Regions from separate parts of the Streptacidiphilus sp. PAMC 29251 genome, predicted to be linked through region 1. Evidence: riboswitches for the same ligand, from Rfam matches in the RefSeq annotation. Region 1 holds a riboswitch; each other region holds the start of a gene.

Region 1 (4,457 bases):
GGTGTCAGCGAAGTACTGCACCTTGTAGGGGCTCTTGCCGGCCGCGGCGCACTTGGACGCGCCGTCGGTGAGGATCTGCTGGAAGGTCGAGCCCGGGCTGGTGGCGACGTTGAAGCCGCACAGGTCGGTGAGGGTGGTGGCGCTGTCGATCTTGAGGTCCTTGGCGCCCAGGAAGGACTGGCCGTCGTTGAGGTAGGTGGCGAAGTCGACCACCTGCTCCCGGGCCTTGGTGGCGCCGAAGTTGTCCTGGCCCACGTCGTACTTGCCGTTCTGCACACCGGGATGACGGTGGGGAAGGTGCCGTACTGCACGTCCCAGGTCACCCCGAGCACCTTGGCGACGGCGTCGCGCAGGTCGATGTCGAGGCCGACGGCCTTGCCGTCCGGGCCCTGGCCGCCGTGCGGCAGGCCGGAGGTGCCGACCACCTGGCTGGTGCCCAGGATCAGCGAGCCGCGACTCTGCACCGCCGCCGGGAGTTCGGCCTTCAGCGCGGGGTCGGCCTGGATCGAGGACACCACGTCCTGGGTCGGCAGCGCGGTGGACGCGGCCTGGGCCGGCTGGGCCGCCTGCGACGCCTGGGACGAGGAGCCGGCCGCGGGCGTCACCGTCTTGCCGGAGCTGGAGGAACCGCAGGCGGTGAGCAGAGCCAGAACGGCGGTGGCGGCGAGCGCGGCGGATGCCTTATGGGGGACGTGCGACACGGAAGTTCCTTTCAGGGAACGGAAAATGGCATGGCGGTGGTAGGGAAGTGGCGCAGGGGCGGTGTTAGAGGACTGCGGCGAGGAAGGCGCGGGCCCGTTCATGGCTCGGATCGGCCAGCACCTCGGCCGGGGAGCCGGACTCGATGATCCGGCCGCCGTCGAGGAAGACCATGGTGTCGGCGACCTCCCGGGCGAAGCCGATCTCATGGGTGACCACGATCATGGTCATCCCGCTGAGGGCGAGGTCCTTCATCACCGCGAGCACCTCGCCGACCAGTTCGGGGTCGAGCGCGCTGGTGGGTTCGTCGAACAGCAGCAGCTGCGGGTCCATCGCCAGCGCACGGGCGATCGCCACCCGCTGCTGCTGGCCGCCGGACAGCTGCCGGGGGTAGGAGTCCTCCCGCCCGGCCAGGCCGACCCGCTCCAGCAGTTCGCGGGCCCTGGCTGCGGCCTGCTTCCGGGAGCTGCCGCGCACCGCCACCGGGGCCTCGACGATGTTCTCCAGCACGGTGAGGTGCGGAAACAGGTTGAACTGCTGGAAGACCATGCCGACCCGGGCCCGCTGCCGGGTGATCGTCCGGGGGCGCAGCTCATGCAGTTTGCCGCCGTGGTGGCGGTAGCCGATGATCTCGCCGCCCACCTCGACGAACCCGGCGTCGGGCCGTTCCAGGTGGTTGATGCTGCGCAGCAGGGTGGACTTGCCGGATCCGGAGGGGCCGAGCAGGACGGTCACCTCGCCCTGGCGTACGTCCAGGTCGATCCCGTCCAGCACCAGGTGGGTGCCGAAGCTCTTGCGCAGGCCCCGGATCCGGACCAGCGGCGGCTCCACCGCGTCCGGCACGGCCGCGTCCTGCACCGGCTCGCTCACGAGAGGCTCGCTCATGAGAGGCCCGCCAGTTCGCGTCCGGTCCGCCCGAGCAGCGGCACATTGCCCCGGAAGGTCTGCCAGAAGCCCTCCCCGGAACGGCGGTTGCTGCCTCGGGCGTAGTGCCGCTCGACGAAGTACTGGCCGATCGAGAGCAGCGTGGTGAGGATGATGTACCAGAGCGTGGCCACCAGCAGCAGCGGGATGATCAGGTAGTTCTGGTTGTAGATCAGCTGGGACGAGTAGAGCAGGTCCTGCACCGCGATCACGCTGACGATCGAGGTCGCCTTCAGCATCCCGATCAGCAGATTGCCCGACGCCGGGACGATGGCCGGCATCGCCTGCGGCAGCACGATCCGGCGGAAGATCCGCCCCTGTCCCAGACCCAGCGCCTCGGCCGCCTCGGTCTGGCCGTGCTCGACCGAGAGGATGCCGCCCCTGACGATCTCCGAGGAGAAGGCGGCGACGTCCAGGGTCAGCCCGACGAAGGCGGCCAGGATGCCGCTGAACAGATGCGCGGTCTTCACCGTCACGAACTCATGGCCGAACGGGATGCCCAAGGACAACTTCGGGTAGAGCGAGGCTAGTTCATACCAGAAGAGCAGTTGCACCAGCGGCGGCACCGACCGGATCAGCCAGACGAAGCCGAAGCTGAGCCCGCGCAGCACCGGGTTCCGCGACAGCCGCATCGCGGCCACCCCGATCCCCAGCAGATAGCCGGTGGCCATCACCGCCGCGGTGAGCCAGAGCGTCAGCTCAAGGCCCTTCAGGATCGACCCGTTCAGGAAGAAACTGCCGACCGTGCCCCACTGGAACCTGCTGTTGCTGAACACCGTGTGGACGAACATCGCGAACAGCACCAGCAGCGCCGCGGCCGAGACCCACTGGCCCGGACGGCGCAGCGGGACGAGTTTCGCGGCGAGCAGCTGCTCGTCCGAGGGCGGCGGCGGGGGTTCCGGTGCGGCGGGTATCCGGGCGAGGGTGTCCGAGCGGCTCATGGTGTGCTTTCCATCCCGTGGGGGCGCAGCACCACTCCGTGGCCCGGGGAGGGGCTCGGACGGGTGGCGGCGTGGTGGGGTGAGGGCGTGATCGAGTCGGAATCACGGCGTTGAGAAACGCCGGTTTGGTCACGGACCGTGGTCAGGAGACCGGGGTCAACAGACCGGGGATGTCCTCGGACACAAGGCGCTGCTCACCCGAAGCAGGTCGACATGGCGTCGGGCCACTCGCTGTGCCTGCATCTGGATCACCTCGCTCGTCTTCCGGCCCCACCGGGGCCTCGCGCTTACAGGAGAATCGTCCTGTCGGGTCGTCACCTGGAGCACCCCACCGCGTCGGAGGGTTGCCGGTCAGCGAGCCAGGGCTTGGTGCTGACGCTCATAACCAGGGCCGATGCTAACCGCTCAGCAGATTTTAGACAATGCCGTCCATCTGCTGGGAAGACTTTCCGACCACCCGGTGTTGGGGCAAAGGAAGTTGATGTTTTCTCGAACCCGAGTCGATCACTGGGGATTGTGTTCGACGCCCAACCGGAGCTACCGTGAGCTCAGGTTATGAGCGTCAGCGACAAGCCCTGGCTTGCTGACCAGCAACCCTCCGACGCGGCGGGGTGCTCCAGGTGACGACCAGGCGGTGCCGGTCCAGGCAACCGCAAGCGCGCGAGTGAAGGCGGAGGTGACAGCAGTGCGTCGATCCATCGGCACGTACTCCCGTCGGCACATCGATCTTCAGCGCATCGCCAGCGCCCTCTGTCCGACCTGCCGGGCCTGACCCTCAGCCTGAGCCGCAGCGCGTCCACCGCGCTCCGCACCCGCACGTACCTCTCCCTCTCCGCACCGCCGACGCCGCCCCGGGCCCAGCCCCGGCGCGGGTTCCGTTCGGCATGCCCTCCGCACCGGTGGCGCCCCCACCCGTAGCAGGAAGCGACATCCCCATGCCTCAGCCACACCCTGCCCTCCACCTCTCGGTGGCCCTGGACGGCGCCGGCTGGCACCCCGCCGCCTGGCGCGAACCAGATGCCCGCCCGAAGGAGCTGCTCACCGCGGCGTACTGGGCCGATCTGGTCGCCGAGGCCGAGCGCGGGCTGCTGGACTTCGTCACCATCGAGGACTCGCTCGGCCTGCAGTCCTCCGGGCTCTCCGCCCCGGACCAGCGCACCGACCGGGTCAGGGGCCGCCTGGACGCGGTGCTCATCGCCGCCCGGATCGCGCCGCTGACGCAGCACATCGGGGTGGTCCCCACCGCGGTGGTCACCCACACCGAGCCGTTCCACCTCTCCAAGGCGATCGCCACCCTGGACTATGTGAGCACCGGCCGGGCGGGGGTCAGGGTGCAGGTCGCCGGACGCCCCGACGAGGCCGAGCTCTTCGGCCGCCGCACCGTGCCGTCGTTCCGGCTGGAGGACTTCGCCAAGCCGGAGGTCCAGGCGCTGCTCACCGAGTTGTTCGACGAGGCCGCCGACTACGTCGAGGCGGTCCGCCGGCTCTGGGACAGCTGGGAGGACGACGCGGAGATCCGCGACACCGCCACCGGCCGTTTCGTCGACCGCGACAAGCTGCACTACATCGACTTCGAGGGCGGCAAGTTCAGCGTCAAGGGGCCGTCCATCACCCCGCGCCCGCCGCAGGGGCAGCCGATCGTGGCGGCGCTGGCGCATGCCACCGTCCCGTTCCGGCTGGTCGCCCGCTCGGCCGATGTCGGCTTCGTCACACCGCGTGACCGCGAGGACGCCGGGGCGATCCTCGCCGAGATCCGCGCCGAGCAGGAAGCGGCCGGCCGCAGCGAGGAGACCGTGCACGTCTTCGGCGACCTGGTGGTGTTCCTGGACGACAGCAGTGACGCGGCGCAGGCCCGCCGGGAACGGCTGGACACCGTGGCCGGCGAGCCGTACA
Region 2 (4,457 bases), 7.2 Mb from region 1:
GATGCCCGAGGGGGTGCCGACGAACAGCGGGTGCGTCGGCTGCACCTCCAGCACCAGCTGACGGATCGACAGGCCCCGCTCCTCGGCCAGCTCGCGCCACTTGCGGATCCGCTCCAGCTTGCCGGTGCGGTGCTCGATCATGATGGTGCCCCGGGAGGGGTCGAGCTCGTCCTCGGTGGGCTCGATGTCGGGCAGCAGTCCGTCCGGGTCGTAGCCGGACAGGTCGGTGCCCCAGTACTGCTCCAGGAAGGCGATCGCGCGCGGTGCCGAGACCTGTTCCCGCCGCACCCAGCGGGCCTTCTCCTCGGCCTCGGCGACGGTGTCGCCGAGCACGATCCCCGCGCCGGGGAGGATCCGCAGCGAGTCGGCCGTCCGGCCGTACCGGGCCAGCCGGGCCCGTAGGTCGGCGGCGTAGACCACGGCCTTGTTGTACTCGGTGTTGGAGGAGAAGACCACATCGGCCTGACGGGCCGCCAGTTCGCGTCCGCCGTCCGAGTCCCCGGCCTGGAACAGCACCGGACGGCCCTGCCGGCTGGCCGGCTGGGTGGCGGTGGCACGCAGCCGGACCAGGTCGGTGTCCCGCTGGACCGGCTCGGCCGAGGACCACAGCTCCTTGGCCGCTTCGACGAACTGCTCGGCCCGCTCGTAGCGGCGCTCATGGTCCAGCCAGCCGCCGTGCCGGAAGTTCTCCCCGGTCCAGGCGTTGTCGGTGGTGACGATGTTCCAGCCGGCCCGCCCGTCCGAGAGCAGGTCCAGGCTCGCCAGCCGGCGGGCCAGGTCGGCGGGGTAGTTGTAGGTGGTGTTCTGGGTGGCCACCAGGCCGATCCGCTCGGTGACCGCGGCCAGCGCGGACAGCTGGGTGATCGCGTCGGGGCGTCCGGCCACGTCCAGGTCGTAGGCCCGGCCCTGGTTCTCGCGCACCCGCAGGCCCTCGCCCAGGAAGAAGGCATCGAACAGACCGCGCTCCAGCAGTTGCGCGGCCTCGACGAAGGACTCGATGGCGGTGTGCGGGGCCGCGGACGGGTCGGTCCAGATCAGCTGGGAGCCGACCCCGGTGAAGAAGACCCCGAGATGCACCTGGGCCTGCGGGTCGTACGGGGCGCCGGTCGGCGTGGACGCGCTCGTGTCGGTCTCGGTCATCGCAGGTCCCTCAGGCGCTCGTGGTCGCCGCGGCGGCGAACCGGTTGGCAGGGCGGGGCAGGCCGAGCGTGCCGCGCAGGGTGGCGCCGGCGCTGGGGGCGCGGTGCAGTCCTGCGGCGGCCAACGCGGGCAGCACCTCGGTGGTCAGCACTGGCAGGTCGACGGCGAGCACGGCGGGGTGCAGCCGTACTCCGTCGACCAGCTGGGCCAGTTGCATCAGCAACTCCACCAGCGCGGCGGGTGAACCGACATGGCGCAACCGGCCGGACTGCGGCCAGTTTGCGTGGCGGTCGAGGTCGGCCAGCCGTTCGGCGGCCGGGACGTCCGCGTCCAGCAGCAGTTCCAGCTCGGCGAACACCAGCGGGGCCCCGGCCGCGCGGGCCTGCGCGGCCCGCTCGGCGAGCCCGGCCAGGTCGGGACGCTCGACCAGCACCACATCGGCGCGGTCGTCCACGTCCAGGGCGTCCGGCGCCAGCACCACCAACTGCCCCTGCGGCGGGCGCGGGGTGATCAGCGGGCCCTTGACGGTGAACCTGGCCCCCTCGAAGTCGACCGGGTGCACGCGCTCGCGGTCGAGGTAGCGGCCGGTCGCGACATCCTTGATGACCGCGTCGTCCTCCCAGGAGTCCCAGAGCGCACGGGCGGTGTCGATGACATCGGTGGTCTCCCGGCGCAGTTCGTCCGGGCCGAGCGGCACCGCCCCGATCGTGGCCAGCTCGTCCACACCGTTGACGGCGCCGACCACCCAGCCGGCCCGGCCCCTGGCCGCGTGGTCCAGGCTCGCCAGCTGGGTGGCCAGGTGGAACGGTTCGGTGGTGGTGACCTGCAGGGTCGGCGCCAGGCCGATCCGGTCGGTCAGCAGCGAGACATAGGCGGCCCGGGCCCCGGCCTCGATCCGGCCGGGCGCGTCCGGGTCGGCGCTCGGCGGCAGCGGCGAGTCGGCCAGGGTGACCAGGGCGAACCCGGCGGCCTCGGCCGCGGTGACCACCTCGCGCAGCGCCCGGGCCGGTGACACGGAGCCGGGCCGCGCTGCGGCAGCGTGCCGGTGGGAGGCCGGGTGCGCGCCGGTGCCGTCGGCCTCAAGTGCCAGGTGCAGAAAGGGATTCCGGGTGCCGGGATCGCTCATGGGGACATACCTCCGGTGGGGATGCTGCGGTACGGGAGCCGGCACACAGCAGCGGACGGCGTCGACCAGGGACGCGGCAGTCCAAGGGGTGCGTGGGTGCGTGGGTGCGGCGGGAGCAGGGCTGCGGTCTCAGCGGACCGGACAGGACCCCGGACACAGTGCGCTGCTCACCCGGAGCAGATCGACATGGCGCCGGGCGACCCGCAGCTGGAAGGATCCGCTCGGGCGGGGCGTGCCACTGGAACGACGCTCAGCCATCTGGATCACCTCACACCGATCGGGCCCAACCGGGCCTCGCGCTTACAGAACGGCACCGTTCTGTCGGGTCGTCACCTGGAGCACCCCACCGCGGCGGAGGGTTGCCGGTCAGCAAGCCAGGGCTTGTCGCTGACGCTCATAACCAGGACACACGCTAACCGCTCGACGGGCTTTGGACAATGCGGCGTCCATCATGCGAGAGCTGTCCGAGAAGTATTGACCGATCCGCTGAACGTCTGCTGAACTCGCGCTCATGAAGCCGCAGCTGGAACTCACCCGGCGGCGCCACATCGACCTGGCGCACGTCTCCAGCACGTTCTGTTGTCGCTGACCCCAGCTGCCTGGCCGAGCCCCTTCCCCGGCTCCTGCCCCTGTGGTGCGCTGCTCGCTGACTCCTTTACCCCCAACGACAGTTGACCTGTCGTCACCAGGCCATGACCGGACCCGCCGCTGACTCCGCGGCGGTCCGGCCGTGCCGCCTGCCCATGTGCGTCCACACTCGGCGCCCAGCAGTGCGCCCACCTCAGTCGAGGGGACCTCCCCATGCCTCCGTCCACCCAACTCTCGCCATCGGCCGTCGATTCCGACGCCGTGGCGACCGGCGCGCCGGAACGCGAGGTGTTCCTGCCGCGCGACGCAACCCGCCGGATGCTGTTCGGCACCCTTCGCGAGCGGTTGCGCTGGCCGCTCGGCATCTACACCACCCCGGTGGTCATCCTCATCGCCTGGGAGATCCTCGCCAAGGCCGGGGTGCTGACCGCGACCTACGCCCCGGCGCCGACCTCCATCGTGCACTCCGCCGCCGAACTGTGGCAGCAGGGTGTGCTCGGGCCCGACCTGGCGGTCTCGCTGCGCCGGGCCGGGATCGGTCTCGCCATCGGCCTGACCGCGGGCATCCTGGCCGGGGTGCTCGGGGGCCTGCTGCGCAGCGGCGAGTACCTGTTCAACGGCGTGGTCCAGGTGCTCAACACCATCCCGCTGCTGGCGGTGCTGCCGCTGATGATCGTGTGGTTCGGCATCGACGAGCTGACCAAGGTGCTGCTGATCTCCTTCGGCGCCGGCGTCCCGATGTACCTCAATCTGTTCGCCGCGATCCGGGGAGTGGACCAGCGCCTGATCGAGATGGCGAGGACCACCGGCGCGGGCCCCTGGCGGCTGGTGACCCGGGTGCTGGTGCCCGGCGCCCTGCCGGGGTTCCTGGTCGGCCTGCGGTTCTCGCTCGCCTACAGCATCCTCGGCCTGGTCGCCGCCGAGACCGTCAACGCCAACGAGGGCCTCGGCTTCCTGATCACCCAGGGCCAGACCTATCTGCAGACCGGCCAGGTCTTTGTGGGGCTGGCCGTCTACTCCCTCCTCGGGCTGGTCGCCGACCAGTTCGTCCGGGTTCTCGAGCGGGTGCTGCTGCGGTGGCGCCCCGGATACGAGGCGGCATGAGCGCCACGGTTGCGACCCGCACCCGGCAGCAGGCCGGGGTCCTGGTCGAGAAGGTCGTCCGCCGGTTCGGTGACCGGGTGGTGCTCGACCACCTGGACCTCACCATCGCCGAGAACGAACTGGTGGTCCTGTTGGGGCCCTCCGGCTGCGGCAAGAGCACCCTGCTGCGGCTGCTGGCCGGTCTCGACCGGCCGGACGGCGGCCTGGTGGAGGTCCCGGCGAAGCGCGCGATCGTGTTCCAGGCCGACCGGCTGCTGCCGTGGCAGCGGGTGCTGCGCAATGTCACCCTCGGCCTGCGCGGGCCGGACGCGGAGCAGCGGGCCCTGGACGTGCTGGCCGAGGTCGGCCTCGCGGGCCGGGAGCGGGCCTGGCCCAAGGAGCTCTCCGGCGGCGAGGCGCAACGGGTCTCCCTGGCCCGGGCGTTGGTCTCCGAACCCGAACTCGTGCTGCTCGACGAGCCGTTCGCGGCGCTCGACGCCATCACCCGGCTGCGGATGCA
Region 3 (4,457 bases), 2.7 Mb from region 1:
CTCAGATGCCCTCCGCAACAGGGCGCACGGCGGAGAATTCTCAGCCGGTATTAAGGGGCAGAGCAGTGCTTATGCCAACAAAGGGCAGCAAAGCGCTCCGGGCATAGCGGACCTGAAGGACAAATCGCTTCAGGATTTCTCGGCGAACCCGTGGGGGCGCGGCAGCCCCTTGGGCTGCAGGTGGTGGCAGATACCGGAAGAGAAGGGGTTTGAATACCGCGCGGACCGCGCGGCCTGCCTCAACCGGAAGCCACTCTACCGCTGTCCCGGGAAAGCAAGAACCGGGGTGCCCTCCTGATGGAGGAAGGCACCCCGGCTTTTGTCAGGCGGCGGAACGAATGAAATCAGCCACCGGCCACGGCGGGAATGATCGACACCGCGCCGCCGTCGGCGATCACGGTTTCCAGGCCGTCGGCGAAACGCACGTCGTCGTCGTTCACATACACATTGACGAAACGTCGCAGCTTGCCGCTGTCGTCGAGGATGCGGCCGCCGATCCCGGCGTGGTGGGCCTCCAGGTCGGCGATGACAGCGGCGAGGGTGGCGCCCTCGGCCTTCACCTCGGCGGCGCCGCCGGTGTAGGTGCGCAGGATGGTCGGGATGCGGACGGAGACGCTCATGCGAGGCCAGCCTCTCGGAAGGAGTCAAGGGTGGGGCGGATGGTGGCGGACAGGCCGGTGGTGGCTTCCACCGCGTCCAGGGTCTTCAGGCCGTCGCCGGTGTTGAGGACCACGGTCTCGACGGCCGGGTCGAGCAGGCCGTTCTTGATCAGCTTCTGCAGCACGCCCACGGTGACCCCGCCCGCCGTCTCGGCGAAGATCCCCTCGGTCCGGGCCAGCAGCTTGATCGCGTCCACGACCTCCTCGTCGTTGACGTCCTCGACCGCGCCGCCGGTGCGCCGGCAGATGTCCAGCACATAGGGGCCGTCCGCCGGGTTGCCGATCGCCAGCGACTTGGCGATGGTGTTCGGCTTCTGCGGGCGGATCACGTCGTGGCCGGCCTTGAAGGCCACCGAGACCGGGGAGCAGCCCTCGGCCTGGGCGCCGAAGATCTTGTAGGGCTTGTCCTCGACCAGGCCGAGCGCGATCAGCTCCTTGAGCCCCTTGTCGATCTTCGTCAGCTGGGAGCCGGAGGCGATCGGGATCACCAGCTGGTCCGGCAGCCGCCAGCCCAGCTGCTCGCAGATCTCGTACGCCAGGGTCTTCGAGCCCTCGCCGTAGTACGGCCGCAGATTGACGTTGACGAAGCCCCAGCCCTCACCGGCCGGGTCGCCGATCAGCTCCGAGCAGAAGCGGTTCACATCGTCGTAGTTGCCCTCGATGCCGACCAGCTCGCCGCCGTACACGGCAGCCATCACGATCTTGCCCTGCTCCAGGTCCTGCGGGATGAACACGCAGGAGCGGAGCCCGGTGCGGGCGGCGGCGGCGCCCACCGCTCCGGCCAGGTTGCCGGTGGAGGAGCAGGAGAGGGTGGTGAAGCCGAAGACCCGGGCGGCCTCGACGGCGATCGCGACGACCCGGTCCTTGAAGGAGTGGGTCGGGTTGCCGGAGTCGTCCTTGACGTACAGGCCGCCGGTGACGCCCAGCTCGCGGGCCAGGTTGTCGGCCTTGACCAGCTTGGTCCAGCCGGGGTTGATGTTGGGCCTGGTCGCCACGTCCGCGGAGACCGGCAGCAGCGGCGCGTAGCGCCAGATGTTCGCCGGGCCCGCCTCGATCCGCGCCCGGAGCGCCTCGGGGTCGCCGCTCGGCAGCTCGTAGGCCACCTCAAGGGGCCCGAAGCACTCGGTACAGGCGAAGTCGGGGGCGAGCGGGGTCCGCGCACCGCACTCCCTGCAGGACAGGGCGACGGCGGGACCGAAAGACTCGGGTGTGACAGTTACAGCAGCCATGATGGCGAGGCCCTCTCTCCTCATCTTCCCCGCGACGCGTTTCGCCGCAGGACGGAATTGGCACCTTCCCCACCAGGGCCTTGACGGCTGTAGCTGGCAGGAGGGTTGCCGGGACTTCAACGGGCCGTTCCCTCAGTCCCTCTGGATGAGCTCTATGGCGACCGGTCGCAGCCGGACCGCGTTTGTGCTCCGGCGCTTGGATACTGTGGTCGCACCGGAGTGGAGCTGACGACGTGTGTCCACCGTGCGGCGGACGCGTGTCATCCCCAAGACTGTAACCGAAGCGACGCCCGCGATCACTGGGCGTCCGCGAGACGAGACGCGCATCACGGCCCGTGTCACACCAGAGGAGTCCTGTGCTTGACGAGGTCGCGGACTGGCTGCGCCACCGCTCCTGGGCGGCCGCCGACCGCTCGCTGCCCGAGCTGCTCGCCGCCAAGCGGGCGAGCGGCAGCACCGTCAGCGTGGTGCTGCCCGCGCTGGACGAGGAGGCCACGGTCGGCGGGATCGTGTCCGCCATCCGCCGCGACCTGATGGACGCCGTGCCGCTGGTGGACGAACTGGTCGTGGTCGACTCCGGCTCCGGCGACCGCACCGCGCAGGTCGCCGCCGACGCCGGGGCCCGGGTGGTGCACCGCGACTCGATACTTCCCGAGCTGCCGGTGCTGCCCGGCAAGGGCGAGGTGCTGTGGCGCTCGCTCCTCGCCACCAGCGGCGACATCGTCTGCTTCATCGACGCCGACCTGCGCGAGTTCGACTCCGCCTTCGTCTCCGGCATCGTCGGGCCGCTGCTCACCGAGCCCGAGGTGGCCTTCGTCAAGGCCATGTACGACCGGCCGCTGGAGACCGAGGACGCGGTCATCCCGGCCGGCGGCGGACGGGTCACCGAGCTGGTCGCCCGCCCGCTGCTGAACCTCTACTGGCCGCGGCTGGCAGGTTTCGTCCAGCCGCTCGGCGGCGAGTACGCGGCCCGGCGCTCGCTGCTGGAGCGGCTGCCCTTCCCCACCGGCTACGGCGTGGAGCTGGGCCTGCTGGTGGACGCCCTGGAGCTGGCCGGGCTCGACGCCCTGGCCCAGGTGGACGTCGGCGTCCGGCACCACCGGCACCAGGACGCGCAGGCCCTCGGCCGGATGGCGGCCACCATCCAGCTCACCGCGCTGGACCGGCTGGTCCGCAGCAACCGGATCAAGGCCGCGGACGACCTGGCCACCCCGAGGCTCACCCAGTTCACCCGCACCGCGGCCGGATTCACCCCCACCACCGCGGACATCCCGGTCACCGACCGGCCACCCATCGTCACGCTGACCGCGAACGACGTTTGACCCGGTCACGAGTAGGCAAGGCTGAGCACCATGGTCACAGCTAGTCCGGCATCGATTCTGCTCGCCTCCAACCGGGGTCCGATCTCGTTCACCGTCGAGGACGACGGCACCCTCACCCCACGCCGGGGCGGCGGCGGGCTGGTCTCCGGGCTGAGCGCCATCGGCGACGAGGTCGACTCGGTCTGGGTCTGCGCCGCGCTGTCGGAGGGCGACCGCGCCGCGACCCGGCAGGGTCTGGACGACCCCTCGGTACGGATGCTGGACATCGACCCGGGCACCTTCGCCCGGGCCTACAACGGGATCGCCAACTCGACCCTCTGGTTCGTCCACCACCTGATCTTCAACACCCCGACCACCCCGGTCTTCGGCAGCTCCTTCCGGCGCGAGTGGGCCTCCTACGAGGCGTACAACACCGCCTTCGCCGAGGCCCTGGCCGAGAACGCGGCGCCGGGCGCCACCGTGCTGGTCCAGGACTACCACCTGTCACTGACCCCCCGGCTGCTCCGCGAGCTGCGGCCCGACCTGCGGATCGGGCACTTCTCGCACACCCCCTGGGCCCCGCCGGACTACTACCGGCTGCTGCCCGACGACGTGGCCCGGGACGTGCTGGCCGGGATCCTGGGCGCGGACCACGCCGGGTTCCTCACCCGGCGCTGGGCCGGCGCCTTCGCCGACTGCTGCGAGGCGATCCTCGGCGCCGACGTCGACCGGGACGCCCTCACCGTCACCTACAAGGGCCGGACCACCCAGCTCGGGGTGCACGCGCTGGGCGCGGACGGCGACTTCCTGCGCGAGCGGGCGCACCGTCCGGACGTGGACTCCCGGCTGGCCTCGCTGCGCGAGGCGGTCGGCGACCGGAAGACCGTGGTCCGGGTGGACCGGACCGAGCTGTCCAAGAACATCGTCCGCGGCCTGCACGCCTACCGGCACCTGCTGCGGACCCGCGACGAGTGGCTGGACCGGGTCGTCCACATCGCCTTCGCCTACCCCTCCCGGCACGACCTGCCGGAGTACCGCGAGTACACCGCCTCGGTGCTGCGGGTGGCCCAGGAGATCAACGACGAGTTCGGCACGCCGACCTGGCAGCCGGTGATGCTGCAGGTGGACGACGACTTCGCGCGCTCGCTGGCCGCGTACCGGCTGGCCGACGTGGCGTTGGTGAACCCGATCAGGGACGGCATGAACCTGGTCGCCAAGGAGGTCCCGGTGGTCTCCGACCAGGGCTGCGCCCTGGTCCTCTCCCGCGA

The links. A riboswitch is a leader RNA that binds a small molecule or an ion and turns the genes downstream of it on or off. The one in region 1 is predicted to bind S-adenosylmethionine.
Region 2: linked by a shared signal. The riboswitch ahead of ACXKR8_RS43670 (putative leader peptide) and the one ahead of ACXKR8_RS09355 (putative leader peptide) in region 1 are both predicted to bind S-adenosylmethionine.
Region 3: linked by a shared signal. The riboswitch ahead of thrC (threonine synthase) and the one ahead of ACXKR8_RS09355 (putative leader peptide) in region 1 are both predicted to bind S-adenosylmethionine.

The regions. Positions count from the first base shown of each region.
Region 1 covers NZ_CM135725.2:1,967,269-1,971,725, forward strand. Annotated here, with positions in the region: gene ACXKR8_RS09335 (transporter substrate-binding domain-containing protein) at 1-276, opposite strand, end outside; gene ACXKR8_RS09340 (hypothetical protein) at 415-744, shown strand; gene ACXKR8_RS09345 (amino acid ABC transporter ATP-binding protein) at 766-1,518, opposite strand; gene ACXKR8_RS09350 (amino acid ABC transporter permease) at 1,581-2,564, opposite strand; gene ACXKR8_RS09355 (putative leader peptide) at 2,721-2,807, opposite strand; SAM riboswitch class IV at 2,843-2,951, opposite strand; SAM riboswitch class IV at 3,116-3,229, shown strand; gene ACXKR8_RS09360 (putative leader peptide) at 3,250-3,336, shown strand; gene ACXKR8_RS09365 (LLM class flavin-dependent oxidoreductase) at 3,500-4,457, shown strand, end outside.
Region 2 covers NZ_CM135725.2:9,143,229-9,147,685, reverse strand. Annotated here, with positions in the region: gene ACXKR8_RS43680 (LLM class flavin-dependent oxidoreductase) at 1-1,140, opposite strand, end outside; gene ACXKR8_RS43675 (LLM class flavin-dependent oxidoreductase) at 1,151-2,266, opposite strand; gene ACXKR8_RS43670 (putative leader peptide) at 2,396-2,524, opposite strand; SAM riboswitch class IV at 2,558-2,668, opposite strand; gene ACXKR8_RS43665 (ABC transporter permease) at 3,068-3,958, shown strand; gene ACXKR8_RS43660 (ABC transporter ATP-binding protein) at 3,955-4,457, shown strand, end outside.
Region 3 covers NZ_CM135725.2:4,617,471-4,621,927, forward strand. Annotated here, with positions in the region: gene ACXKR8_RS21590 (MoaD/ThiS family protein) at 345-620, opposite strand; gene thrC (threonine synthase) at 617-1,912, opposite strand; SAM riboswitch class I at 1,906-2,040, opposite strand; gene ACXKR8_RS21600 (glucosyl-3-phosphoglycerate synthase) at 2,245-3,210, shown strand; gene ACXKR8_RS21605 (alpha,alpha-trehalose-phosphate synthase (UDP-forming)) at 3,241-4,457, shown strand, end outside.